Regions from separate parts of the Amycolatopsis sp. DSM 110486 genome, predicted to be linked through region 3. Evidence: riboswitches for the same ligand, from Rfam matches in the RefSeq annotation. Region 3 holds a riboswitch; each other region holds the start of a gene.
The links. Region 3 has a riboswitch for S-adenosylmethionine ahead of thrC (threonine synthase). Riboswitches for the same ligand answer to the same signal wherever they lie in the genome.

Region 1 (9,385 bases), 760 kb from region 3:
TTCCTCGGCCGCCGCCGACAGGTCGAGCACGTGCTCGCCCACCGCCACGCCGACGCGGCGTTCGGGCTCGCCGCCGCGGGAGAACACGCCGTAGGGCAGGTTGTCGAGCCCGAAGTCCGTGTCCTCGGGCAGGTCGAGCCAGGTCACCGCGCGCCCTCCGCCCGCCGGGCGGCGATCCACCCGGTCACGAGCGTGTCCAGTGTGGACAGTGGCAGGTTCCCGTTGCCCAGCACCACGTCGTGGAACTCGCGGATGTCGAAGTCCGCGCCCAGCGCCTCCTCGGCCGCGGCGCGCACGCGCTCGATCTCCAAGCGCCCCACCATGTAGCCGAGCGCCTGGCCCGGATTCGCGACGTAGCGGTCGATCTCCGCTTCGATCTCGATCCGCGCCATCGGCGTGTTGGCCACGGCGTAGTCCACGGCCTGCTGCCTGGTCCAGCCCAGCGCGTGCAGGCCCGTGTCGACCACGAGACGGGCGGCGCGCATCGAGTCCTGTGTGAGCATGCCCAGGCGCGTGACGTCGTCGGAGTACAGGCCCATCTCCTCGGCCAGCCGCTCGGAGTAGAGGCCCCAGCCCTCGATGTAGGCGTTGAACGGCACCAGCCGCCGCAGCAGCGGCAGGTCCGTGAGCTCCTGCGCGAACGAGAGCTGGAAGTGGTGCCCCGGCACGGCTTCGTGGAACGCGATCCCCTCACTGGTGAACCGCGGCCGCGAGCTCGCCTCGTGGGTGTTGGCGTAGTACGTGCCCGGCCGCGAGCCGTCGAGCGACGCGGGCAGGTAGTAGGCGATCGTGCCGCTGGCCGCGTCGGCCTCGGGCACCGGCGCCACCACGCATTTCGCGGCGGGCACGCGTGAGAACCACTGCGGCGCAACGGCTTCCGCCCGCGTGATGGCGGCGCGGGCGCCGGCCAGCAGCTCCTCGCCGTCGCGCCAGCGCAGCTCGGGGTCGCTGCGCAGGTGCTCGAAGATCTCGGCGAGGTCCTCGGTGCCGAACACCCGCCCGCCCAGCTCGCGGTACTCCCCCGCCAGCTTGTCGGCGATCCGCAGGCCCGTGTCGTGCAGGTCCTGCGCCGTGCGGTCGGTGGTGGTCTCGGCGCGGATCAGGCCCTGGTACTTCTCCTGCCCGCCCGGCAGGTGCCCGATGCCCGGCTCCGACTCGGACTTGGCGACCGGCGCCACCTCGTCGGCCAGGAACGCACGGTAGCGCGCGAACGCCGGACGCACGACCTCGGCCAGCAGCCGGTCGCGCTCCTCGGCGAACCCGGCGACCTCGATCGCGGGCGTGACCCGCAGCGGGTCGGCGTCCTCGGCCGCGAGGTAGCGCTCGACGTACCCGATGCCCACACGCACCAGGAAGTCCGGCGGCGCGAAGCCGTCGGCCACGGTGGCGCGCTGGGCTTCGATCACGGCGTCGAGGTAGTCGCCGACGCCCGCGAGCCGGCGGAGGTAACCCCGGGCCTTCTCCTCGTCCTCCGGCACCAGCGCCGAGAGGTTGGTGATCAGGTACAGCGCGGGCGAGCTGAACCCGTCGCTCACGGCGAACCCGGACAACCGCGAGTCCAGCGTGTCGACGACGCCGCGAGCCCGGGCGATCACCACGTCGCGCGTCACGGCGTCCGTCGCCGAAAGACCGGCCCGGTCGATGGTCTCCGCGCGGTCGGCGAGGTCGGCGAAGCGGGCGCGGAAGCTCGCGGTCGCGGCGAGGCTCGGGTCGGGCAGCGCGCCGTGGTCGCCGGGCAGGCCGTACATCGTGCGCTCGACCGGCGCGCGTTCGAACTCGAGCTCCAGCAGGTCCTCGGCGAGGCCGTTGACGGTGTCCCCGTGGCCGGCGACCCACTGCGCGACCACGGTGTCGAGCACCGACAGCGGCAGCGCGCCGCCGGAGAGCACCACGTCGTGGAACGCGCGGACGTCGAACTCGCTGCCCAGCCGGGTCTCGGCGGCGGCACGGATCCGCTGGATCTCCAGGCGCCCCACCAGGTACGCGAGCGCCTGGCCCGGGTAGCCGATGTAGCGGTCGATCTCCGCCTCGATCTCCAGCTTGCCCATCGGCGTGTTCCCGACGAGGTAGTCGATGGCCTGCTGCCGGCTCCAGCCCAGCGCGTGCAACCCGGTGTCGACCACGAGCCGCCCGGCGCGCATCGACTCCAGCGTGAGCATGCCGAGCAGCGAGACGTCGTCGGAGTACAGGCCCATCTCGTCGGCGAGGCGCTCGGTGTAGAGGCCCCAGCCCTCGACGTAGGCGTTGAAGTCGCCGAGGCGGCGCAGCAGCGGCAGATCGGTGAGCCCGAGCGCGGTGCTGAGCTGGAAGTGGTGACCCGGGATCGCCTCGTGGAAAGCCGTGGCCTCGGCGGTGTGCCGGAACCGTTCGGTGGCCTCGTAGGTGTTGGCGAAGTAGGTGCCCGGACGCGAGCCGTCGACGGCCGGCGGCATGAAGTACGCGGGCGGCGCGCCGGGCGCGGAGTCCTCCGGCACGGCCTCGACGGTCCACGGTTGCTCGGGAATCGTGCCGAACCACTTCGGCGACTCGGCCGCCGCGCGCGTGATGGCCGAGCGCGCGGTGTCGAGCAGCTCCTCGGCGCTCGTCCAGCGCAGCTTCGGGTCGGTGCGCAGCCGCTCGAAGATCTCCTGCAGGTCGCGCGTGCCGAACACGCGCTCGCCCAGCGCCTGGTACTGCTCGACCTGGCCCGCGATCACCTCGAGGCCGGTGTCGTGCAGCTCCTGCGGCGAACGGTCGGTGGTGGTGTGCATGCGCGCGAGGCGCGCGTAGATCTCGTCCCCGGCGGGCAGCCACGACACGCCCACGCGGTCGTCGGGCCGGCCGTGGGCGAGCACCTCGGCTTCGAGGAAGTCGCGGTACTCCTTGAACGCCGGGCGCACGACGTCGCGCAGCAGCTCCTCACGCCGGCTCGCGAACCCCTCGTCCGGCGCCGGCTGGCGCAGCAGCGGGTCGCCCGCCGGCTCGGCGAGGTAGCGGTCGACGTGGGCGATCGCGCCCTTCACCAGCCGTTCGACGGGCACCAGCCCGGCCTCGATGCCCTCGCGGTGCCGCAGCGCGACCGCGCGCAGGAAGGCCGGGATCCCGGCCAGCCGGTCGAGGTGCACCGAGGCCTTGTCCCCCGGCAGCACCGGCACCATCGGCAGCGCCGAGAGCAGGCCCGCCGCTGGCCCCACGAACAGGTCGGTCACGGTGAACTCGCCGAAGCGGCTGTCGATGAGGTCGAGCTTGCCCTCGATCGAGTTGATCACCACCTCGCGCGTGACGCGGTCCGTCGCGTCGAGCTCGGCGGCCTCGATCGCCCGCGCGCGCTCCAGCAGGCCGGCGAGCCGCTCGCGGTACGCGGCTTCGGCGGCGGCGCTCGGGTCGCCGAGCCCCGGCGCGTCGGGCTTGATGCCCAGGATCGCGGCGGAGAGCGGTTCGAAGCCGAACATCTCGTCGACGAGCTCGTCGGCGAGATCGGTGACGACGGTCATGGGTGCGGACTCCCGGGGTTCGGTGGTGCCGTGCGATTCCGACCCTAATGGAGACCCAGGCCCGGGGGTGGCGTTCCGGCACGAGCGTCCCGTTCACTCATGGTGAACGGCGGATCCGTGCCGTTCCTGATACCCGGGGCCACCGAAACCCGGCTGGGGCCACCGGACCGGGCGACGCGGCCCGGCCTCGCCGCGCCCGGAGCGGCCCGGAAGGTAGCGTTCCCCGAGTGGCCGTGACCGATCCCGCCGATGTCCGCCTGCTCGCCGCCCTCGCCGAGCTGGGCAAAACGGCCGTGCACGACCTCGCCGCGAAGGTGGGCATGGACCCGCGTGAGGTCGCCTACCGCCTGGTTGCCTTGTCCGGCAGCGGATTGCCGCTGCTCGTGGGCGTGGAGAGCGACCCGGCCGGGCTGCGCGCGGCGATCGCGGGAGCGCCGCCGTCGTGGCAGCAGGCCCCGCCGCCCTCGGGGGCGATGCCCGTCGCCGCGCCCGGCGGACGGCCCGGCCCGGGCATGCCGGCCGGAGCGGGTCCCGGGATGCCGACGGGACAAGGATTTCCGGCCGCGGCCCCGCCGAGCGCCCCCGTTCCGCGTCCCGGGAACGGACCCGGAACGCCAGGAGCGCCGTCCGTCCACGGTGGACCGTCGGGACCCGTGCACGGCGTGCCGTCCGGCCCGTACGGAGTCCCTTCGGGTCCCTACGGCGTGCCGTCTGGCGCGTACGCAGCTGCACCAACGCCGCTCGACCCCGCACTGAGCACGTGGGGTGTGCCGCAGACGGCGTCCTGGGCACGCGGCGACGAACCGCGCCGCGCGGGCCCGGCCGAGGGCAGACACGGCCGGATCGGCGAGACGCTCGCGACGCAGGGACTCGAAGGCGAGCAGCTCACCGTGCAGCTGCTCGAGGTGCAGGACCCGGCCGACTACCTGTTCGGCGCCGCCGGCTACCGGCTCGACGCGGGCGAGCGCGCGGTGGTGGTGCACACCGAGATCACCAACCGCGGCAGCGTGCCCTTCGCGTCGCTGCCGGACAACTACCTCGAGCTCGTCACGGCCGACGGCACGACCGTCGCCAAGGCGCCCGTGTCGCTGACCTCCCGGCCGCCGCACAAGATCGGCGTGCGGCCCGGCGAGACGCTCGGCGGCCACACCGTCTACGTCCTCCCGGACGCGACGCGCGTGGTCTCGGTCCGCTGGAGCCCCCGCCCGGAGCCGGACGACCGCACGCTGACCTGGGCCGTCGAGGGCTAGTAGCTCTCCTCGCGCAGGATCTCCAGCGCGCGGGCGAGGTCGTCGGGGTACTCGGCCTCGAACTCGACCCAGCGGCCGTCGGCCGGGTGCGCGAAGCCGAGGGTGCGGGCGTGCAGCCACTGCCGCGTGAGGCCGAGGTGGCGCGCCAGCACCGGGTCGGCGCCGTAGGTCAGGTCGCCCACGCACGGGTGGCGCAGCGCGGAGAAGTGCACGCGAATCTGGTGCGTGCGGCCCGTCTCGAGCTTCACGTGGGCCAGCGACGCGGCGCGGAACGCCTCCACCACCTCGTAGTGCGTCACGCTCGGGCGCCCGCCCGCGACCACGGCGAACTTGTAGTCGTGGCGCGGGTGGCGGTCGATCGGCGCGTCGATGGTGCCGCGCGTCGGGTCCGGGTGGCCCTGGACCACGGCGTGGTAGCCCTTGTCGACGGTGCGTTCCTTGAACGCGCGCTTGAGCACCGTGTACGCGTGCTCGCTCTTGGCCACCACCATCACGCCGGTGGTGCCCGCGTCGAGCCGGTGCACCACGCCCTGGCGCTCGGCGGCGCCCGACGTCGAGATGCGCAGGCCCGCGGCGGCCAGGCCGCCGACGACCGTCGGCCCGGTCCAGCCGGGGCTCGGGTGCACGGCGACGCCCACGGGCTTGGAGATCACGATGATGTCGTCGTCGTCGTGGAGGATCTTCATGCCCTCCACTGGCTCGGCGATGACCTGGATCGGGGACTCCGGCTCCGGCAGCGTCACTTCGAGCAGGCCGCCGGCGGTCAGGCGGTCGGACTTGCCGGCGGGCCGGCCGTCCACCAGCACGTCCCCGGCTTCGGCGAGCTCCGCCACGACCGTGCGGGACAGGCCCAGCAGCTTGGCGAGGCCGGCGTCGACGCGCATGCCGTCGAGCCCGTCGGGGACGGGCAGCAGGCGCGCGGTCACGCGGTCTCCTTCTTGCTGTTCTTGTCGCGGGTCGAGGTGCCGTCGTAGTCCTTGCCCAGCAGCGACAGCAGCACGATGAGCACGCCGCCGCAGCAGATCGCGGAGTCGGCGATGTTGAAGATCGCGAAGCCCTCGCCGTTGGGGGCGAAGGCCGAGATGAAGTCGATGACGTGGCCGCGCAGCGGGCCGGGGGCCCGGAAGATGCGGTCGGTGAGGTTGCCGAGCGCGCCCGCGAGCACCAGGCCGAGGCCGATGGCCCAGCCGACGCTGCGCAGCCGCCGCGAGAGCCAGATGATGGCGACGGCCACGGCCGCCGCGACCAGCGCGAGCACCCACGTCATGCCCGTGGCCATCGAGAACGCGGCACCGGGGTTGCGGATCACTTGCAGGTAGATGAGGCCGCCGAGGATGCGCACCGGCTCCTTGCCCTCGAGGTTGGCCGCCACGAGGTTCTTCGACACCAGGTCGATCACCCAGATCAGAGCCGCGACCGCGAACACCAACCCGACCCGGCGCTTGGGCAGCACCACGGGCGCTTCGGGCTCCTCCGAGACCGCTGAGGCCGCGTCACCGCTCACCGCCGGTTCGACGGCGGGCGCGCCTTCGGGCCGGCCGGGTTCGGGCGAACCGGGCTCGGACAGATCGTGTTCGGACGAGGAGGACTCGGTGCTCACGCCCCCATTGTCCACGCCCCGGCCTCACCCGTTCGCGGCGGCAGGCCGCGAACGGCCCTTCACGGGTCCGGCGACCACCAGAAACGCCACCGCGAGCAGCACCACTGCCGACGAAACCACCCCCGCGACGCCCGGTAGCAGCATCGCCACCGCCACGAAGCCCACGGTGACCGCGAGGACCAGGAGACTGCGCTCGTACCCCCCCCAGCACCACCAGCCCCACGGCTGCGAGCGCCGGGCCGCGGGCATCGGCGTCGAGGTCGAATTGGGCGTAGGCGGCGAGGTCCAGCACGGGCACCGCCAGCACACCGCCGGCGAGGGCCAGGGCGAACCGGCCGGTTTTCGGCCTGGTCCCGGCTCGCGCGTAGCCGACGAGCACGATCGCCACGACCAGCGCGAGTGCGATCGGCCAGCCCAGCGCTGACGTCGAGGTCGGCGCGGGCAGCGGGTCCTGGCTCAGGAACTGCTCACCGCCGATGGCCGTGTCGAAGTAGTCCACGTGCACGCGGTCCATCGGCACCGCGGACAGGTTCACGAACTCGCCCGCGGCAGAACCGGCGCCGGCCGCGAGCCGCACCGCGGCCAGGATCAGCTCGGCGAAGCCCAGCAGCGCGAGCGGAACCCAGAAACCCCAAGATCTCCCCACGCGCCGAGGGTAGCGAGCGGGCTCAGGCGCAAAACGGCGGCAGCTCCCGCGGGTCCCCCACCGGGGCCCAGCGGCCGTCGACCTTCGTGTACTCCCAGCGGGCGCCGCGGGCGACGATCTGGCGCAGCGCGAGCACGAGGCGGTCCACGTGCTCCTCGGTGCTGCCCAGGCCGAGGCTCACGCGCACGGCCTGCTGCCCGTCGCGGCCGCATTCGCCGATGAGGCGCTTGGTGGCGACGTGGGCGCAGAACGCGCCGTCGCGCACGCCGATGCCGTACTCGGCCGAGAGGACCGCGGCGAGCCAGCCGGGTTCGAAGCCGTCGACGATGAAGCTCACCGTGCCCACGCGGTCCACCGGCGCGTCGAACAGGCGCAGCTCGGCGCAGCCGGGCACGCCGGCCAGGCCCTTGCGCAGCCGCTCCAGCAGCGTGGCCTCGTGCTCGCCCACGGCGGCCCAGTGCGCGGACAGCTGCTCGCACGCGACGCCGAGCGCGTAGACACCGACAGTGTTCGGCGAGCCGGCCTCGTGCCGCTCGGCACCGGTGTTCCACACCACGGCGTCCTCGGTCACGAGCTTGGTCGCTCCCCCGCCGGCGAGGTATGGCTCGGCGGCGCGCAGCCAGTCGGACCGGCCGATGAGAGCGCCGGCGCCGAAGGGCGCGTAGAGCTTGTGCCCCGAAAGCGCGACGTAGTCGACGTCCAGCTCCCGCAGGGAAATCCGGCGGTGCGGCGCGAGCTGCGCGGCGTCCAGCGCCACGCGGGCGCCGTGCTTCCGTGCCACGGCGGCGATCTCGGCCACCGGCAGCAGCTCACCGGTCACGTTGGACGCTCCGGTCACCACCACGAGCCGCGGCCCCTCCGGGCAGGCGTCGAGCGCTTCGTCCACAACGGACACCGCGGCCAACCGCGTGCGCGGCAGCTGCACGCGGCGCACATTCGGGCCCCGCCAAGGCAGCAGGGCCGCGTGGTGCTCGGTGTCGAACACGACCACGGACGTGCGCCGCGGCAGCGAACGCGCCAGCAGGTTGAAGGAATCCGTGGTGTTGCGGGTGAACACGACGGTGTCGGTGGCGCGCGCGTCGACGAACCGGCGCAGGATGTCGCGCGTGCGCTCGTAAAGGCGCGTGGACACCTGCGAAGCGAAGCCCGCGCCGCGGTGCACGCTCGCGTACCAGGGCAGGAACTCGTCGACGGCGGAGCGGACCGCGTCGAGACACGGCGCACTCGCGGCGTGGTCGAGGTTGGCGTAACCGATCTCGCCGCCGGTCACCAGGGGCACCCGCAGTGCCGCCCCCGCGACGCCGGGGATCCCCTGTGCGGCAACGGTTTCGGTGTTTTCAGCGGTACGGTCCAGAGCGAGAGTCATGGCGGTGCCTCCTCGGCAGTCCGGGGGACCCCCGGCGAGGGGCCCGCGCTTGCCCGTCGCACAACACGACCGGCCCGGTCTTCACCCGGGGCACCCCACCGCGGTAGGAGGGTTGCCGGCCAGCAAGCCGGGGCTGAACGCTGGCACTCATGACCTGTTGATGAAGGTAACCGATTCCGGGCGTGCGGAGAAAGCCCCGTCCCGTGATCTGAGATGGCGCTCACACGCCGGCGAACCCGCGAACCTCACCGAAAACGCGTCAACGGCCCAGCTCACCGCGCCAGCGCGCGAGCCGCCCGGCCCGGTCGACGGCGCGGATCCGGCGCTCGGTCGCGTCGCGGACCCCGGCCGTGGTGACCACCAGCAGCTGGTCGTCCTCCTGCAGGCGGCTGGTCTTCTGCGGCGTGAACCCGGAGCCGCGGCGGACCACGAGGCTCACGGTGGCGCCGGCGGGCAGGCCGAGCTCGGAGATGTACACGCCGTGCAGCTTCGAGCCCTTCTGGATGCGCACCTGCAGCAGCTCGGCGCCGAGCTCGTCCAGCGGCGCGGCGTCGACCTCGATCTCGTGCGCCTCGGAGGGTTTTGCGAGGCCCAGCAGCCGCGCGACCGGGCCGAGTGTGGCCCCCTGCAGCAGCGTCAGCACGACGACCAGCACGAACACGGCGTCGACGAGTCGCTCCGCGCCCGGCACACCCTGGGACAGCGGGATCAGCGCCAGCACGATCGGCACGGCCCCGCGCAACCCGGCCCACGACAGGAACGTCTGCTCCCGCCACGGCAGCCGGAACGGCAGCAACGACAAGACCACCGACAACGGGCGCGCGAGCAGCAGCACCACCGCGCCCGCGACGAGACCCGGGATGAGCGCCTCGAGGATCCGGCTGGGCGAGGCGTAGAGACCGAGCAGCACGAACAGCCCGATCTGCGCGAGCCAGCCGAGCCCCTCGGCGAACGAGAGCGTGTCGGAGCGGTGCGGCAGCCGCGAGTTGCCCAGCACGAGACCGGCGACGTAGGTGGCCATCAGGCCCGACGCGTGCGCCAGCTGCCCAC
Region 2 (9,385 bases), 1.8 Mb from region 3:
GAGGTCCTGGAAGACGCCGGCCTTTCGGTCGGCGCCCACGACTCGCTTTCGCCCTCGCCGCAGGCCGAGGTCGGTGACGGCGGCGTCATCAAGCTCGAGCGCGGTCGTCAGCTGAACCTCGTCGTCGACGGTGTGTCCCGCCCGTCCTGGGTGCGCGCGACCACGCTCGGCGAGGCCATGACCCAGCTCGGCATGGCCGACATGATGGGCAAGGGCGCCTGGACGTCGATGCCGGGCACCGGCGAGCTGCCGCTCGAGGGCTCGACCGTGCAGGTCAAGACCCTCAAGCACGTCACGCTCTTCGACGGCACCAACGCGCCGCGCCAGGTCACCACCAACGCGGTGACCACCAAGGAGCTCCTCTCTGACTTCAAGATGAGCCTCGGCCCGGATGACGCGGTCGAGGGTGGCCTGAACGTCTCGCTCAAGGACGGCGCCGAGGTCCACGTCAGCCGCATGGGCGTCTCGATGGTCAACCAGCAGGAGACCATCGACCCCGACGTGCAGAAGGTCGACGACCCGACGCTCGAGCTGGGCAAGACCACCGTTGAGGACCCGGGCACCGCGGGCCAGAAGATGGTGACCTACAAGGTCACCAAGAAGAACGGCGAAGAGATCTCCCGCGAGCAGGTCTCGGTCAAGGTCCTCCTCGAGGCCAAGCCGAAGATCCTCAAGGTCGGTTCGATGAAGCCCGCCGACCCGGCGATCGGCGACGGTTCCGCCTGGGATCGCATCGCGGCGTGCGAGGCCGGCGGCAACTGGTCCATCAACACCGGCAACGGCTACTACGGCGGCCTCCAGTTCGACAAGCGCACCTGGGACGCCTACGGCGGCGACGCGTACGCGTCCTACCCGAACCAGGCTTCGCGCGCCCAGCAGATCTCGATCGCCGAGAAGGTCCGCGACGCCCGCGGTGGCTACAGCGCCTGGCCGGTCTGCGGCAAGCGGGCCTGAGTTCGGCGGTTCCCGAGGCTCGGTAGGCTTCCCCGGTGGTTGAACTGCTGGGGCCTGCCGAGATCCGCGGGCTGGCGGACGAGCTCGACGTCCGGCCGACGAAGAAGCTCGGCCAGAACTTCGTGCACGACCCCAACACGGTTCGCCGCATCGTCGAGTTGGCCGGAGTTCAGCCGGGCGACGTCGTCCTCGAGGTCGGACCCGGGCTGGGGTCGCTGACGCTGGGCCTGCTCGACGCCGGGGCCCGCGTGGTGGCCGTCGAGATCGATCCGAAGCTGGCGGCGCGGCTTCCGCGCACTGCCGCCGAACGCGCTTCTTCCGTCGCGGATCAGCTGAGCGTGGTCGGCGCCGACGCGTTGCGGATCAGCGCGGCTGATCTGCCGGCCGAACCCGTGTCGCTGGTCGCGAACCTCCCGTACAACGTCGCGGTCCCCGTCGTGCTGCACCTGCTGGCCGAGCTTCCCTCGCTGCAGCGCGGGATGGTGATGGTGCAGACGGAGGTCGCCGACCGCATGGCCGCCGGTCCCGGCAGCCGCATCTACGGCGTGCCCAGCGTGAAGCTCGCTTGGTACGGGCCGGCGCGCAAGGTCGGCGCCGTGCCGCGGTCGGTGTTCTGGCCGGTGCCGAACGTCGACTCGTCCCTCGTGGCTTTCGAACGCGGCACTCCGATGGAGGGCGTCGAGCGGCAACGCCTGTTCGCGGTCGTGGACGCCGCGTTCTCCCAACGCCGCAAGACGCTGCGCGCGGCCCTCGCCGGCTGGGCCGGTTCGGCCGATCGCGCCGGCGAGCTCCTCGTGGCGGCCGGAATCGACCCGAAGACGCGCGGCGAGCAGCTCGACGTGCACGACTTCGTCCGGCTCGCGGCTCAAGCCTGAAAGATCCGGCGCAGGTGGTAGTCCAGCGTCGCGAGGACTTCGGGCGGGGTGAAGCGGCCGTGCAGGACGTCGAGGCCCAGGCCGGTGAAGCCCGCGACCAGCAGGTTGGCCTCGTGCCGCGGCTGGACGCCAGGCGGGAGCGCCACGCGGCGCAACAGGCTGGTGAGCAGGTCTTCGATCGGCGTCTCGGCGTGCAGGAACACCTTCGCCAGCGCCGGGTCGCTGTGGGTGCGGCTGAAGTAGGCGCGGTGGACGCGTAGCGACAGTTCGCGCTCGGCGTCCAGCGGGAGCAGCTCCGTGAGCAGAGTCCGGACCACGCCGCGCACGCTCTGGTCGAGCTGTGCCGCGATGCGGGCCTGCGTGCGCTGCTCGCCGCGTTCATGGAGGTAACGCAGGGACAACACGAGCAGGTTGTGCTTCGTTTCGAAGTAGTACTGCACCAGCCGCAGTGACACGCCTGCCTCGGCGGCCACCTCGCGCATGCTCACGGAGTCGAGCCCGCGTTCGGCCGCGATGCGCCACACCGCCCCGGCGATCTCGCGCCGGCGCTGCTCGTGGTCGACCCGGTGCGCCACGGTCCTCCTCCGCTGTAGTGGTACGACTGTATCCGATACGCACGTATCACAAACGGGCGTGACGGACGTCCGGATTCGACTCGTGGACGGGAGTGGACGTCCGGCCGGGAAGACGAAGTGTCTCGCCGTGGCGAACTACCTCGCCGAACCGTCATTTACCCACGCGCGAGCTGCCCCGCGATTCCCGTGCCGGAATCGCGGCTCCACCAGGGATCGGCAGCGTCCACAGTGGAATAGGCGCCGGATTCGCCGCGCGGAAGAAATTCGGTGCCGGAGCTTTCGGGGTCCACGATGTGGCTGCGGGTGTCCCGGTATCCGGGCACCACCACTCGTGTGATCTGCACCAACGCGCTTGCGTTCACCCAATGGGATCGGCTTTACTCAGAAACGTCCATCCCGAGCGACTGAGAGACCTGGCTCGCCGAAGTCGCAGCAACCACCCCCCATGGGGCAGGTGCTACAGCCAGGACCGATGGAGGCTGTTTCCGATGCAGAGGGTAGCCCGCCCGCTCCTGTTGACCCGGCGGCGCGTCGTCGATGAAGGTCGCCGCACGGTATGTGCGTGTCGACGCTCCACAGTCATCGCCTGATCCTTTCTTCCGCAATTCTGCGCACCGTCCGAAAAGGACGGTAATTCGGTGACGCCCGGCGCGCCCGGAAACGGTGCTGCGCCTCATGCCTGGAGCTCTCTTCGTGATCACTGTCGAAAACGTGTCCAAGTCCTTTCCCCTCAACGGAAATCCGGTCGCCGCGCTGCGTGATGTGAGCGTCGACGTGCAGGCCGGTTCCCTCTTCGGCGTGGTGGGCCCCGCCGGCTCCGGCAAGTCCACGCTCGCCCGCTGCATCGCGCTGCAGGAGCGCCCGGACCGCGGTGTCGTGCGGCTCGACGGCCTCAACACCGGTGCGCTCGACGGCCGCCGGCTGCGTGAGGTCCGCCGCCAGCTGGGTGTCGTCGGCACCAAGCCGGAGCTGCTCGCCGAGCGCACCGTCGCCGGCAACATCGCCACCCCGCTGGAGCAGCTCGGCATCGACGGGCCGCAGCGCAAGACCCGCGTCGGCAACCTGCTCGACCTCGTGGGCCTCACCGCCCGTGCCGCGCAGAAGCCGGCCGACCTCACGCCCGGCCAGCTGCGCCGCGTCGCCGTGGCCAGGGCACTCGCCGCCGGCCCGGCCGTGCTGCTCGCCGACGACCCCACCGCCGGCATCGCCCCCGAGGAGGCCGGCGCCGTGCTGGCCGTGCTCGACCGGGCGCGCGCCGAGCTGGGCACCACCGTGCTGCTGACCACTCCGGACGCCGGCGTCGTCCGCCGCGTCTGCGACGACGTCGCGGTGCTCGAAGACGGCGCGGTCGTCGAACGCGGTCACGTGCTCGACCTCATCGCCTCGCCGGGCAGCTGGACCGCGCAGGCGGTGCTGCCGGCGATCGAGACCGCCCGCGCGCAGGCCGCGAAGTACGACCGGTCCGCCGACGTCGTGCTGATCGGCTTCGCGTCCGTCGGCGCCCTGCTGCCCGAGGCGGCCGGCCGCTTCGACGTGGAGGTCGCCACCATCGGCGGCGGACTCACGCGCATCGGTGACACCCCGATCGCTCGTTTCCGCATCGGTGTCCGCGGCGAGCGAGCCGACGCGGCGCTGGCGTGGATTGCCGACCGCGGCGCTCACGTGACGCCGGCCGTGCGGGCCGCGCAGAGCGTCGCCGCCTGATTCCAGCTGACCCCGTCGGTGCCGTGAAGGGCCCGTTGAAGGACTCCGATTCCTTCAACGGGCCCTTCCTCGCGCGGTGCGCGGGTCCCGGGGTCCAAGGTTGGCGTCGACGTGTCCGAGAGGTTGGGACAGCCGTCCTGAGGATGCCTGTTTTCTCCTGGTGGGGAGCCCAGGCGCCCGGCCACGTAGGCTTGACGGGTGCTCGCCGTAGTTCCACCACCAGTCACCGTCCGGGTCCCGGCCAAGGTCAACCTGCACCTGGCCATCGGTGACCTGCGCGAGGACGGCTACCACGACTTGGTCACCGTCTTCCAGGCGTTGTCGCTCACGGACGAGGTGACCGTCGCGGCCACCGACGACCCGGGGCTCGAGGTCTTCGGCGAGGGGGAGGGGTCGGTGCCCACCGACGCCACCAACCTCGCCTGGCGCGCGGCCCAGGAGCTCTCCGCCTACGCCGGCCGCGCCGAGGGAGACGACCTGAAGGTGCGGATCGTGCTGCGCAAGGGCATCCCCGTCGCCGGCGGTATGGCGGGCGGGAGCGCCGACGCGGCGGCGACGCTCGTCGGCCTGGCCTCGCTGTGGAAGCTCGACGTGACGCGCGACGAGCTGGCCGCCATCGCGGGCAAGCTCGGCAGCGACGTGCCTTTCGCACTCTACGGCGGCACCGCGCTCGGCACCGGCCGCGGTGAGCAGCTCGTGCCCGTGCTGTCGCGCCACACGTTCCACTGGGTGCTCGCGTTCGACACCGAAGGCCTGTCGACGCCGAAGGTGTTCGGCGAGCTCGACCGCCTGCGCGCCGAAGGCAACCCGCCGCGCATCGGCTCGCACACCCCGGTCGTCGAGGCCCTCGCGTCGGGCGACCCCCGTCAGCTCGCGCTGCTGCTGGGCAACGACCTGCAGGCGGCCGCCGTGTCGCTGCGTCCCGGCTTGCGCCGCACGCTGCGCGCGGGCGTGAACGCGGGTGCGCTGGCCGGGTGTGTGTCCGGCTCGGGGCCCACGTGCGCGTTCCTCTGCGCCGACGCGCAGGCCGCCGTCGAGGTGGCGGCCGAGCTGTCCGGCGCCGGCGTGTGCCGAACCGTGCGCGTCGCCCATGGCCCGGTGCCTGGCGCCCGGCTGGTCGGCGGCGACGACGCACCCCGTGGCACGCCACCGCGTGTGCACGCCTGAACATCTGTCCATTGTGGAAAGGATCGGCTGAATCGGATGGCCAACCTGGTCAACCTGGAGTCGGTGAGCAAGTCGTACGGGGTGAAACCGCTGCTGGACAGCGTTTCTCTCGGCGTCGCCGCCGGACAGCGCATCGGCGTAGTCGGTCTCAACGGTGGTGGCAAGACCACGCTGCTGGAGGTGCTCGCGGGTCTGAGCGAGCCGGATTCCGGCCGGGTGAGCCATGTTCGTGACCTGCGCATGGCCGTCGTCACCCAGCGAACCGAGCTGCCTTCGGGCAGCACGGTCGGCGACGTCGTACTCGAACGCTATGGCGCGGAACACGAATGGGCCGCCGACGCGCGCGTCCGGTCCATTGTGGACGGACTCGGCATCACGGCGATCGGTCTCGAAACCCCGACCGCGAACCTCTCCGGTGGCGAACGCCGTCGCGTCGCGCTGGCCGCGGCGCTGACCGGCGAGCTCGACCTCGTGGTGCTCGACGAGCCCACCAACCACCTGGACGTCGAAGGTGTCCGCTGGCTGGCCGACCACCTGCTGGCGCGCAGGATCGCCGTGGTGGTCGTGACCCACGACCGGTGGTTCCTCGACACCATCGCGAGCCTCACGTGGGAGGTCACAGGAGGGCGCGTCGAGCAGTACGAAGGTGGTTACGCCGACTGGATCTTCGCGCGCGCCGAGCGGGCGCGCCTGGCCGCGACGGCCGAGGAGAAGCGGCAGAACCTGGCGCGCAAGGAGCTGGCGTGGCTGCGCCGCGGCCCGCAGGCGCGCTCGTCGAAGCCGCGCTACCGCGTGGAAGCCGCCGAGGCGCTGATCGCCGACGTGCCGCCGCTGCGCGACTCCGTGGAGCTGATGGCGTTCGCCAAGCGCCGCCTCGGCAAGACGGTGCTGGAGCTGGAAGACGTGTCGTTCAGCGTCGGCGACCGGACGCTGCTGGACCACGTGACGTGGCGGATCGGGCCGGGTGACCGCGTGGGTCTCGTCGGCGTGAACGGGTCCGGCAAGACGTCGCTGCTCAAGCTGCTGGGCGGCGACGTCACTCCCGAGACGGGGCGGCGGGTCAAGGGCAAGACGGTCGCGCTCGCGCACCTGCGCCAGGAGCTCGACGACCTGCCGGCCGACCTGCGCGTGCTGCAGGCGATCGAGCAGGTGGCGGGGCGCGTGGTATTCGGCAAGCAGGAGATGACGGCGTCGCAGCTGGGCGAGAAGCTCGGCTTCCCGGCCGAACGGCAGTGGACGCCCGTCGGTGACCTGTCGGGTGGCGAGCGGCGCCGGCTGCAGCTGTGCCGGCTGCTGATGGCCGAGCCCAACGTGCTGCTGCTCGACGAGCCCACCAACGACCTGGACATCGACACCCTGCAGCAGCTCGAAGACCTGCTCGACGGCTGGCCCGGCACGATGGTCGTGGTCTCGCACGACCGCTACCTCGTCGAGCGCGTCTGCGACACGACCGTGGCCCTGTTCGGCGACGGCCACGTGACGAACCTGCCCGGCGGCATCGAGGAGTACCTCAACCGCCGCACGAAGCTGCAGGCGGCGACGCCGGGGCGCGGCGCGTCGGCAGCTCCGGAGAAGGCCGAGGCCAAGCGCAGCAACGCGGAGATCCGGGCCGCGCAGAAGGAGCTCGGCCGGCTGGAGCGCAAGCTCGACCAGCTGGCCAAACGCGAGGAGAAGCTGCACGCGGCACTGCTCGAGGCGGCCACGGACCCGGACAAGCTCATCGCGTTGAACACGGAGCTGAAGAGCGTGCACGCGGAGAAGGAAGACGTCGAGGCGACGTGGCTGGAGACGTCCGAAGCGCTCGAATGACGGCTTGATCGACGCTGTTCACGCCGCCGCAGGCGAGCGTTGACAACAAGACAGTAATCTGTCGCGCATGAGTCGGTTCGTGGACACGCTCGTCGAGACGGCGACGGGGCGGGGTCAGCAGCGCGGCATGGTCACGGGCGAGCCCAAGGAGCCGGTTCGCCGGACGTGGGCCGAGGTCCACGACCAGGCCAAGAAGATTGCCGGTGGGTTGGTCGCGGGCGGGTTGAAGCCCGGGAGCGCGGTGGCCGTGCTGGCCGCGGCGCCGGTGCTCATCGCGCCCACCGTGCAGGCCGTGTGGCTGGCCGGCGGCAGCGTGACGATGCTGCACCAGCCGACGGCGCGCACGGACCTCGCCGAGTGGGCCGAGGACACGGTCAAGGTGCTGGGGATGATCGGCGCCGGGCTGGTGGTGCTGGGCGAGCCGTTCGACCAGCTCGCGCCCGTGCTGGCCGAGAAGGGTATCCAGCACCGCCTGATCACGGAGCTGGCCGAGGCCGAGCCGCTGGCCGAGGTCGTGCCCACCGACGAGGGCGCCACCGCGTTGCTGCAGCTCACCAGCGGTTCGACGGCCGACCCCAAGGCCGTGCGCATCACCTACGGCAACCTCTACACCAACGTCAAGGCCATGGTCGACCGCGCGGAGTTCGACTTCGACGTCGACGTGATGGTGTCGTGGCTCCCGACGTTCCACGACATGGGCATGGTCGGCTTCCTGACCGTGCCGATGACCTTCGGCGTGGAGCTGGTGAAGATCACGCCCGTCGAGTTCCTGACCGGCCCGCTGATCTGGCCCGAGCTGATCTCCAAGTACAACGGCACCACCACGGCCGCGCCGAACTTCGCGTACGCCATCGTGGGCCGCCGCATGGCCCGCGTCGAGGACGACAACGCCTACGACCTGTCCAAGCTCCGCATCGCACTCAACGGCGCCGAGCCGATCGACGAGACGGCCGTCCAGACCTTCGTCGACGCGGGCGCACGCTTCAAGATGCCGGCCGAGTGCGTGTTCCCGGCGTACGGCATGGCCGAGGCGACTCTGGCGGTGTCTTTCGCGCCGCTGTTCACGGGTCTCACCCTGGACGTCGTCGAGGCCGACGCCCTGGAGGCGGACGACCGCGCCGTCCCGGTCCCTGAGGGCGACTCGCGGCGCGGCACGGACGCGGTGCGCTCCTTCGCCGTGCTGGGCCGTCCGCTGGACGGCCTGGAGGCGAGCATCGTCTCCGCGGACGGTTCGCTGCTGGGCGACCGCGAAGTCGGCGAAATCCGCCTCCGCGGCCCGGCCGTCACCCCGGGCTACCTCACCGTCGACGGCCCCCTCGACACCCAGGACGCCGACGGCTGGATGAAGACGGGCGACCTCGGTTACCTCATCGACGGCCAGATCGTGATCTGCGGCCGCCGCAAGGACGTCATCATCATGGGCGGCCGCAACCTGTACCCCACCGACATCGAACGCGCGGCCACGTCGGTCGAGGGCGTGCGCGCCGGCAACGCCGTCGCCGTCCGCCTCGACGCGGGCAGCCGCCGCGAACGCTTCGCCGTCGTCGTGGAGTCCAAGCTGGCCGGCGACGCGGACGCCGAACGCGCGTTGTCGAAGCAGGTCGCCGCCCGCGTCCGTGATGCCGTGGACATGCGCCCGTTCGCCGTGGTGGTCCTGCCGGCCGGCAGCCTGTCCAAGACGCCCTCGGGCAAGGTCAAGCGCGCGGCGACTGCGGTGCAGTACGCGGACAAGATCGCGCACAACGCGGACCACTGACCTCGGGTTCGACCGGCAACGTAGGCAGAACACGGAACCGGCCCACTCACCACAGTGAGCGGGCCGGTTCCGTGTTCTCGGGGCTTGGGAAGTCCGGAGGGCGGGGTTGTTTCAGGAAGAAGGACAAACGCAGGCCGGGAAAGCGCCGCGGGGGAACGACGTCGTCAAGGCCGGAAAGACCTACCGGTCCTGGAAGGACTCGGCGTTCTCCGTCACCTCCGGACGCGGGGCCCGGGAGGCGGTCGCCTCGTGTTCGTCGCGTGCGCCGGGCACGGCGGGAGCGCGCCGGCCGGACAGGTCGGCCAGCTGTTCCTCCACGGTGTCCAGGAACTGGTCGACTTCGCGTTCGTCGTAGCCGCGCTTGCCGATGAGCGGCTTGTTGAACATGACGTGGTGGACTTCGGCCGCGGTCAGGTCGTCCTCTTCGGCGATCGTTTTCGCGATGCGCCGCACGAACTCGTCGACCTCCTGTTTGGCATAGCCACGGCGGCCGATCGGGGCGTTACCGAAGGTGACCTCGGTGAGGTCCTCGGCGGTGAACGACA
Region 3 (9,385 bases):
ACCTCTGTTGGCGGATCGGCGCGGACGAAGACTTCGCCGGGCTGGTCCGGCGGACGGGAGCGGTCTCGTGACCCCGCCGATCGCGATCGTCACGGGCGGCGTGCGCAACCTCGGCCGTGCGATCGCGCTCGCGCTGGCCGCCGACGGCTTCGGCGTGGTGGTGACCGCGGGTTCGGACCACGCGACGGCGCAGCAGACCGCCGGGGAGATCGCCGCGCTCGGGGTGCCGGCCCTCGGGCTGGTCGCGGACGTCGCCGATCCGGCCGCCGTCGCCGGCATGGTCGAGCGGGCCGCCGAGCTCGGCCCGGTGCGGGTGCTGGTGAACAATGCCGCGCTGCGCACCCGCGTCCCGTTCGACGAACTGACGCTCGCCGAATGGGCGGCGGTGCGCTCGGTGACCCTCGACGGCGCTTTCCACTGCGCCCACGCCGTCCTCCCGCACTTGCGCCGCGCGGGCGGTGGCCGCATCGTCTCGATGATCGGCGCCAACGCCCTGCGCGGTGATCCGTCGCGGGTGCACCTCTCCGCCGCCAAGCACGGGGTTGTCGGGCTGACCAAGGCCCTCTCCGCCGCCTACGCCGCCGAAGGGATCACGGTGAACGCCGTGTCCCCGGGTCGGATGAACGCTCCCGACGCAGCCGAGTCGGAGCTGCGCCGCGAGCGCGTGGCCGCGACCGTCGCGTTCCTCGCGTCCCCGGCGGCCGGGCACGTGACCGGACAGCTGATCTCGGTGGGGCCGCCGGAGGCCTAGGGTGCGGTCGAGGCGGTCGACCCTTTTCCGTTTCGCCGAAGATGCCCTGGTCAGCGGCGTAAGTGATCGCGCCGGCCAGACACCCGGCGCAGGTCGGTCTTACCCGTCGGCGTGGATCCCGGAGCGAGCCAGGCGGGAGTGGAGGTAGTCGTATCCGATCTTGACGCCGCGGTCACGGGTGGCTTCCCGCCGGGCACAGCCGTGGGCTCGCCGGGGATCCGGCCGGCCGTTTCGACGTCCAGGCCGACCAGCCCACCGGGCCGGCCCCGCTCGTAGCGGATTGCGGTGGTCCTGCCGGCCCGGATCACCTGCCCGCCGGTCGGGGCCGGGTGTCGCCGGACGCAGCACCCGGTGGCGCGCCGTCACCCGCGCGGCACCGTCTGTGTCGGGGCACCCAGCCCGTGGCCCGGTCAGGCCTGCCTCCGCCGCTCACGCTGCCGCGAGGCCACGATTCGCTTCGTGACCTCGCCACTGGCCCACGCCTAGCGCGAGTCCGTCCGCAGCGGGTGGTCGGGCGGCACCTGCACCAGGACGATGCGCAGGCCGTCCGGGTCGGTGATCCAGGCCTCGTCCAGCCCCCACGGCTCGCGGCGCGCCCCGCGGACCGGCGTGACGCCGCGTGCGGCCAGCTCCTCGAGCGTCGCCGGCAGGTCGCGGACCTGCAGCCACAGGTCGACGGCCGTGGAGGGAGTGGCGTCGTTGCTGCCCACGACCTCGATCGAACCGCCGCCCGCGAAGAAGACCGTGCCACCGGGGAACTCGCGCTGGATCGCCAGCCCGAGCGTGTCCCGGTAGAACGCGGTCGAGGCCTCCAGGTCGCGCGGGTGGATCAGCACCCGGCTGCTCAGTACGTCCATGCGTCCTGCCTACCCGAGTGGCTCAGGCCACCGCAATCGCGACGATCCCGGCCAGCACCACCAGCGAGCCCACCAGCCGGCGCGCCGCGTGCCGCTCACCGAGCACGAACCACGCCGCGAGCCCGCCCAGCACGATCGACAGCTCCCGCGCCGGCGCGACCAGGCTGACCGGCGCCATCCGCAGCGCGTACAGCACCAGCAGGTACGCCGCGGGCGAGGCGATCCCGACGATCAGCGTCTCCTTGCGGTGCTCGCGCCACAGCTTCGCGACCTCGGCCCGGTCACGCAGGGCCGCGGGCGCCAGCAGCACGCTCTGCACCAGCGCCCCGCAGCCGAAGTACACGAGGGGCGGCACCGCGAGCGTCGTCACTGAGTGGGCGTCCCAGAGCGTGTAGGCCGCGATGGTCGCCCCGGTGAGCACGCCGTAGAACACACCGGCGCGGCGCGCTTTGACGTCGGCCTCGCTGCCGCCAAGGCTGATCACCAGCACGCCCGCCACCACGAGGAACGCCCCGATCAGGCCCAGCACGCCGGGGTGCTCGTGCAGCACGAGCACCGCCGCCAGCACCGACAGCAGCGGCCCGGTGCCGCGCGCTAGCGGGTAGACGATCGACAGGTCGCCGACGGCGTACCCGCGCTGCAGCACTGTGCCGTACGCCACGTGCAGCACGGCCGTCACCCCGGCGGCGAGCAGCCAGGTCCACTGTGGACGTTCGTTTTCGACCAGGAGTGCCGTGATGACCACGGGAAGCAGCACCACGGCGGAGACGGTGTAGTACAGCCACACGAACCGCGGCCCGCCGAAGGTGACGCGCTTGGCGGCGAGGTTCCACCCCGCGTGCACGACAGCGGCGATGAGGACGAACGACAGAGCTGTGGTGTTCACTGGACCCCTTCGAGTCTTCCGCGCACGCGGAAGGCCGGGTCCTCCAGGCTTTTGTCCCGTCAGATGAACGGCGGGCGTCGGGCCGCGCCGATGGTGCCGCTCGGACCTGTCCCGCCGGCCCTGGTTGTCTTGCGTCTTACTCTCGCGTTGGTGCGGCGGGCCGGCAGCGGAACCCTAGGCACTACGTTCTCCACGGTAGCCGAACCGATCACTCCGGGCCGCCCGAGGGGCCCGCGAGCAGGCCTGTTAGGCTTTCCCGTCGTTGCCGTGCGGCATTCCGTCAGGGAGGAAACCCGGCCGCGCCTGTCTTCACGCCAGGCGCCCGGAGCCACTTCGACGCGGCAGCGACCTTCACCGAGACGAAAGCAGGACGCCTTCATGGCCAACATCAAGTCCCAGATCAAGCGCATCACCACCAACGAGAAGGCCCGTCAGCGCAACCTGGCGATCCGCTCCTCGGTGAAGACCGCGATCCGCAAGTTCCGTGAGGCCGCCGACTCCGGCGACAAGACCAAGGCCCTCGAACTCCAGCGCGACGCCGCCCGCAAGCTCGACAAGGCCGTCACCAAGGGCGTCATCCACGCCAACCAGGCCGCCAACAAGAAGTCGGCTCTCGCGAAGCGCGCGAACCAGCTCTGAGCTGATCGCAGCACCCTGCCAGACCTGAAAGGGCCCGGTGACCGACTGTCGCCGGGCTTTTTCGTGCGCTCTCCCGCCCCCTGCGCGCAGCGTGCCTGTGCGCTGAGATACCGCGGCGACGGTCGATCGGCCGGCGGTGGCTGTTGCAAAATCTGCGCACGCGACCAACGGTCCCGCCCGGCCATCTCGCGGCGGTTCGGCGGTGCCTCAGGCCCGATGCCGGTGGCTCGAACCCTGCCCGCCGAGCAGCGTCAGCGTTCACCCTTGGCGGCGACAACCTCGACGACCGCGCGTTCCAGGGCGTAGTCCGCGTCCGCCGCCACGCCCTTGACCTCGGCGTTCAGGCGGGCGACCACGCGCATCGCCGTGGCGAGGCCGTCCTGGCCCCAGCCGCGCGACTGGCCCTGCGCCTTGCGGATCTTCCACGGCGGCATGCCCAGCTCTCCGGCCATCTGGTTCGGGTTGCCGCGGCCGGCGGCGGACACGCGGGCGATTGTGCGCACCGCGTCCGCGAGGGCGTCGGCGACCAGGACGTGCGGCACGCCCAGCTGCATGGCCCAGCGCAGCGACTCCAGGGCCGCCGCGCGGTCGCCACCCACGGCCTTCTCCGCCACGGCGAAGCCGGTCACGTCGGCGCGGCCGGTGTGGTAGCGGCGCACGGCCTGCTCGTCGATGGCGCCACCGGTGTCGGCGACGAGCTGCGTCGCCGCGGAGGACAGCTCGCGCAGGTCGGAGCCGACGGTATCCATCAGCGCCATCACCCCCGCCGCGTCGATCTTGCCGCCGACGCGGCGCACCTCGTTGCGCACGAACGACTCCCGATCGGCGGCCTTCGTGAGCTTCGGGCACTCGGTGATCTCCGCGCCCGCCTTTTTCAGCGCCGCGGGCAGCGCCTTGGCCGCCTTGCTGCGGCCGCCGCCGTTGTGCACGACCACGAGCACGATCCCGTCGGCGGGCGCCTTGAGGTACGCCATCACCGCGTCCGCCAGCTCCTGCGAGATGTCCTGCGCCGAGTCGAGCACGATGACCCGTCCCTCGCTGAACAGCGAGGGACTCACCAGCTCGGCGAGCACGGGCGGTGTGAGTTCGGACACCCGGTTGCGCGTCATCTCGGCCGTCGAGTCCACGGCCCGCGCGGCGTCCAGCGACGAGCGGACAGCCCGCTCGATGAGCAGTTCTTCCTCACCGAGGACGAGGTGGAGTGGCGCGGGTGCGGTGGTCACCCCGCCATCCTCTCACCCGCCCGGCCCCGCGCCCGCTGCGGTGATGTGCGCCGCCACCGTGGCACGAGGTGATCGCCATGTCGTACGGTGTACCCGAGGCAACGCCCAGCGAGGCGCGCCGACAACTGAAGACCGCTCATCCAGAGGGGCAGAGGGAACGGCCCGAAGAAGCCCCGGCAACCGGCGTACAGCCTGTCTTCCCGAATTTGCGGGATAGCTGACGACCACGGTGCCAATTCCGGCCCGCTTTTGCGGGGCAGATGAGGAAAGGAACCTCGCGATGACCGTTACCCTCGGCACGACCTCCACCAAGAAGACCCTGGACCTCGGTCCGGCCGTCGAACTGGTGTCGAAGGAAGAGGGCCACCGGCAGCCGCTCGCCCCGGAGTTCGTCTCCGCGGAGGACTTCTCGCCGCTCGAGGTCGCCTACGACTTCGGCCGCGTGCGCCGCGAAGACATCGAGGCCGGCCCCAAGAACATCTGGCGCTACAAGAAGCTCCTTCCCGTCCCCTCGACTGTCGAGGAGATCCCGAACACCGAACCCGGCGCCACCCGCCTGGTGAAGGCCGACCGCCTCGCCAAGGCCCTGGGCCTGAAGTCCCTGTGGGTCAAGGACGACACCGGCAACCCCACGCACTCTTTCAAGGACCGCGTGGTCGCCGTCGCGCTGGCCGCGGCCCGCGAGTTCGGCTTTGAGGTCCTCGCGTGTCCCTCGACCGGCAACCTGGCCAACGCGACGGCCGCCGCGGCGGCCCGCGCCGGCTGGCGGTCGGTCGTCCTGATCCCGAAGTCGCTCGAACGCGCCAAGATCCTCACCACCGCCGTCTACGACGGTGACCTGATCGCCGTCGACGGCAACTACGACGACGTCAACCGCCTCGCCACCGAGCTCGCCGGCGAACACCCGACGTGGGCGTTCGTCAACGTCAACGTGCGCCCCTACTACTCCGAAGGCTCCAAGACGCTCGGCTACGAGGTCGCCGAGCAGCTCGGCTGGCGCCTGCCGGAGCAGATCGTGGTGCCGATCGCGTCGGGCTCGCAGCTGACCAAGGTGGACAAGGGTTTCCGCGAGCTCGGCCAGCTCGGCCTCGTGGAAGCCAGCCCCTACAAGGTGTTCGGCGCGCAGGCCACCGGCTGCTCCCCCGTCTCGGCCGCGTTCCGCGCCGGCCACGACGTCGTCCAGCCCGTGAAGCCCGACACCATCGCCCGCTCGCTCGCGATCGGCAACCCCGCCGACGGCCCCTACGTGCTCGACGTCGTCAACCGCACCGGCGGCGCGATCGAGGACGTGAGCGACGAGGAGGTCGTCGCGGGCATCCAGCTGCTCGCGCGCACCGAGGGCATCTTCACCGAGACCGCGGGCGGCGTCACCGTCGCGACCGCCAAGAAGCTCATCGAGGCCGGCAAGATCGACCCCGACGCCGAGACCGTGCTGCTCATCACCGGCGACGGCCTCAAGACGCTCGACGCCCTCGAAGGCCGCATCGGCCCCAAGGCCACCGTGCCGCCGTCGGCCGAAGCCGTGAGCAAGGCCCTCGGCCTCTGACCGCCGGGCCCGCGGGCCGCTCCCCTACCGGGGCGGCCCGCGCGGCTCACCCCGGCGCGCCACCGCCGGCCCGCCGTCACCGGGCAGCACGGCCGTGTCGCCGTCCACATCGGTCCGCGTCACGAGCACACCCAACGTGCCCAGCACGTCCACTGTGGACTTCGCCGGGTGCCCGTAGCTGTTGCCCGCGCCCACGCTGATCATCGCCGCCCGCGCGCCCACCGCCTCGAGGAACTGAGGCAACGAGTAGCGCGAGCCGTGGTGGGGAACTTTCAGCACATCGGCGTGCAGGTCCACCCCCTCGGCCAGCAGGTCGGCCTGCGCGGCCAGCTCCACGTCTCCGGTCAGCAGCACCCTCCCCGCGGCCGTGGTCGCGCGGAGCACCACGGAACTGTTGTTGATCATCGTGCCGTCCTGCAGGGCGGCCGCCCGAGCCGTGACGTAGCGCGGTCCGAGCACGTCCAGCGACAGCCCCGGCCAGTCGAGCCGCTGCCCGTCGCTCAGCTCCAGCAGTGGAACGTGGTGCGTCGCCGCCTCCTGCGACACCTGCTGCCACGCCCACGCCGGCGCCCGCCCGGGCCCGACGGCGATCGCCCCCACGGCCCGGCCGTCGAACACCGACGGCAGCCCGCCGATGTGGTCGGCGTGCAGGTGGCTGAGCACCAGCAGCGGGATCCGCTCCACGCCGAGCCGCCGCAGGCACTCGTCCACCGGACCCGGCTCGGGCCCGGTGTCCACGACCACCGCGCGCCCGGGCTCCGCCGTGGCCAGCACCACGGCGTCGCCCTGGCCGACGTCGCACTCCACCATCGCCCAGCCCTTCGGCGGCCAGCCGGGTGAGAGCACCCGCGGCGGCACCACGATCAGCAGCACCGCCGCCAGCCCCATCGCCACCAGCAGCCGCGCGCGCCGGAACCGGAACGCGACCACCACCACGACCAGCACCCCGGCCGCGCACACCCCACCCCACCAGCCACCCGGCCACGCGAGCACCGCCCCCGGCGCACGGGCCCCGTGCCGCGCGACGGTGATCAGCCAGCGAGCCTCCGGATCAGCCAGGTGCACCAGCACGTGCCCGGCCCCGGGCCACCACGGCCCGACCACCGTGGCCAGCACCCCGAGCACCGTGACCGGCGCGACGACGGGCGCCGCCAGCACGTTGGTCACCACCGAGACGAGACTCACCGTGCCCGCCATGCCCGCGATCACCGGCGCGGTGACCACGAACGCCGCCAACGGCACCGCGATCCCTTCCGCGTACCCCGGCGGAATCCCTCGGCGTACCAGCGAATCCGCCCATCGCGGCGCCAGCAGCACCAGCCCCGCCGTCGCGAACACCGACAACGCGAACCCGAAGTCCGCCGCCATCACCGGATCCCACGCGACGAGCACGCACACCGAGAACGCCAGCGCCGGCAACGCGGATCCACGACGGCCCAACGCCAGCGCCAGCAGCGCCACTCCGCCCATCACCCCGGCCCGCAACACACTCGGCGCCGGACCGACGAGAATCAGGAAACCGCCCAGGCACAATCCCGCCGCGACGGCGGACACCCGGGGCCCGATGCGGAGCAGCCGGCACAACAGCAACACCGCGCCGCAGATGATCGCCACGTTCCCGCCGCTCACAGCCATCAAGTGCGTGAGCCCCGACTCCGTGAACTCCTGCTCGACCTGCTCGGGCAACGCACTCGTGTCGCCCAAAACCAGTCCGGGCAGCAACCCCGCCGGCTCCTCCGGCAACACCGCGCACAACTCATGCAGCCCCGCTCGCAACGCCGCGGCCGCCCGTTGCCACCACGGCGCCCGCGTGACCCCGACCGGAGCGCCCTGAAGGTAGACGACGGCCGCCGTTAGCTCACCCCCGCGCGCCGGCGCCAGGCGACCCGACGCCGTGACCTCCTGGCCCGGCAGGAGATCACCCCATCCGGCCACCGGCGCGAGCAGTAGGACCCGGCCGGTGGAATCCACCGCCCGACCGTCCACAGTGGCCGATTCCACCCGGGCGTCGATGACGACCGATCGGGTACCCGCCTGCTGATCGGCGTAGCCCGCGCTGTGGATCGGCCGCGGCCGCTCGGTGACCTCGACGCGGAGCGTGGCGGTCACCCCGTGCGCTGCGGCTTGGCCGAGCGTGTCCTGTTCAGCTCCCCGGATGCGCCACGCTGTCGGCAGCGCCACGACGAGCCCCAAGACCAACAGCGCGCCGGCCGCGCCGACCCACCGCCCACGCCGCCGTGCGAGCAATACGGCCGACAAAACCGCTGCCACAACGCCGAAAACCTCGGCCGCCCACCACCCGAGCCGCAGGCCCGCCAGGGTGCCGCCCCAGGCCGCCAATGCTGCCGGGACGAGCCGAAGGTCGTGGTCACGCCACGACGGCGCGGCTTCCGGCTGGACGAACATCATCCGACCGTCACCTGCTCGCGCAGCTTCTCGAACTTGCTTTCGCCGATGCCTTCGACGTCGCGAAGTTGTTCGACGCTGGAGAAGCCGCCGTGCTGCGTGCGCCAGTCGATGATGCGGCCGGCGGTGACCTCGCCGACGCCGGGCAGGGTGTCGAGTTGCTCGGGGGTGGCCGAGTTGAGGTCGAGTTTGCCCGGAGCCGCGCCGGCACCGGCCGGTGCCGAGGACGCGACCGTGATGCCGACGGCGAGCTGCTCGCCGTCGGTGAGTTTGCGGGCGAGGTTCAGGCTGGAGAGATCGGTGCCGGGGTCCGCGCCACCGGCGGCCCGCACCGCGTCGGCCACACGCGAGCCGGCCGGAACGGTGACGAGGCCGGGCGCGCGGACGTGGCCGATCACGCTGATCACCAGCGTCGCGGACGCCGAAGACGCCGGCGCCGCGACGGAAGGGTGCGCCTTCGCGCTCGGCAGCGACGGCGCCACCTCCATCGCGGGCGAGCCGCTGAACACCGCGAAGCCCGCAGCGATCAGCACAGCCACGACCACCAGCCCCAGCACGACGAGGACTCGGTGACTTTTCAGCACGCCGGGCAGACCCGGGTGAGCCGGGTCGGCGCCGCCGGGCAGCCAGCGCCGGACCAGCCGGCCGCCGGGCCCGACGGTGCGTGGGCCCGCCGCCAGCTGGTCGGCCAGCCAGGCGAGCCTGGCGTTCACGGGAGTGCCCGGATCACGGGCGGTCTGCTCGAACACACGTGCGACGCTAGGCGCTGATCGACACCGGCCACCAGGCCGAATCCGCCAGCCTGTGGATAACTACCCCCTTGTGGACAACTCGGCCTCGGCGACCGCTGAACGCCGGTTCCGGTCGGCCCCCGGTGCGATGCTGACGCCCATCGCCGCCCTCGACCGCGCTCCGAAGGAAGGGCCCACCATGACGAATGCAGCCGAGATCCGCGCCCTGATCGAAAACTGGGCCACGGCCGTCCACACGGGAAATCTCGACGGCGTCCTCGCCGACCACTCCGACGGCATCGTGATGTTCGACGTCCCGCCGCCGCACGAAGGTGTCCGCGGGATC

Region 1: another riboswitch for S-adenosylmethionine. It lies ahead of K1T34_RS52535 (aminotransferase class V-fold PLP-dependent enzyme); the one in region 3 lies ahead of thrC (threonine synthase).
Region 2: another riboswitch for S-adenosylmethionine. It lies ahead of K1T34_RS11875 (methionine ABC transporter ATP-binding protein); the one in region 3 lies ahead of thrC (threonine synthase).

Annotation. Positions count from the first base shown of each region.
Region 1 is NZ_CP080519.1:10,890,997-10,900,381, forward strand. Features, by position in the region: gene fahA (fumarylacetoacetase) at 1-147, opposite strand, end outside; gene K1T34_RS52510 (DUF885 family protein) at 144-3,473, opposite strand; gene K1T34_RS52515 (AsnC family protein) at 3,701-4,723, shown strand; gene K1T34_RS52520 (RluA family pseudouridine synthase) at 4,720-5,649, opposite strand; gene lspA (signal peptidase II) at 5,646-6,227, opposite strand; gene K1T34_RS52530 (hypothetical protein) at 6,217-6,969, opposite strand; gene K1T34_RS52535 (aminotransferase class V-fold PLP-dependent enzyme) at 6,992-8,335, opposite strand; SAM riboswitch class IV at 8,376-8,490, opposite strand; gene K1T34_RS52540 (potassium/proton antiporter) at 8,595-9,385, opposite strand, start outside.
Region 2 is NZ_CP080519.1:2,457,340-2,466,724, reverse strand. Features, by position in the region: gene K1T34_RS11890 (resuscitation-promoting factor) at 1-954, shown strand, start outside; gene rsmA (16S rRNA (adenine(1518)-N(6)/adenine(1519)-N(6))-dimethyltransferase RsmA) at 990-1,829, shown strand; gene K1T34_RS11880 (TetR/AcrR family transcriptional regulator) at 1,820-2,404, opposite strand; SAM riboswitch class I at 2,793-2,883, shown strand; gene K1T34_RS11875 (methionine ABC transporter ATP-binding protein) at 3,098-4,108, shown strand; gene K1T34_RS11870 (4-(cytidine 5'-diphospho)-2-C-methyl-D-erythritol kinase) at 4,307-5,275, shown strand; gene K1T34_RS11865 (ABC-F family ATP-binding cassette domain-containing protein) at 5,312-7,084, shown strand; gene K1T34_RS11860 (fatty acyl-AMP ligase) at 7,152-8,840, shown strand; gene K1T34_RS11855 (DivIVA domain-containing protein) at 9,021-9,385, opposite strand, start outside.
Region 3 is NZ_CP080519.1:697,970-707,354, forward strand. Features, by position in the region: gene K1T34_RS03450 (MmgE/PrpD family protein) at 1-71, shown strand, start outside; gene K1T34_RS03455 (SDR family NAD(P)-dependent oxidoreductase) at 68-751, shown strand; gene K1T34_RS03460 (VOC family protein) at 1,234-1,608, opposite strand; gene K1T34_RS03465 (EamA family transporter) at 1,631-2,494, opposite strand; gene rpsT (30S ribosomal protein S20) at 2,873-3,133, shown strand; gene holA (DNA polymerase III subunit delta) at 3,385-4,356, opposite strand; SAM riboswitch class I at 4,490-4,623, shown strand; gene thrC (threonine synthase) at 4,637-5,902, shown strand; gene K1T34_RS03485 (ComEC/Rec2 family competence protein) at 5,927-8,311, opposite strand; gene K1T34_RS03490 (ComEA family DNA-binding protein) at 8,308-9,057, opposite strand; gene K1T34_RS03495 (nuclear transport factor 2 family protein) at 9,239-9,385, shown strand, end outside.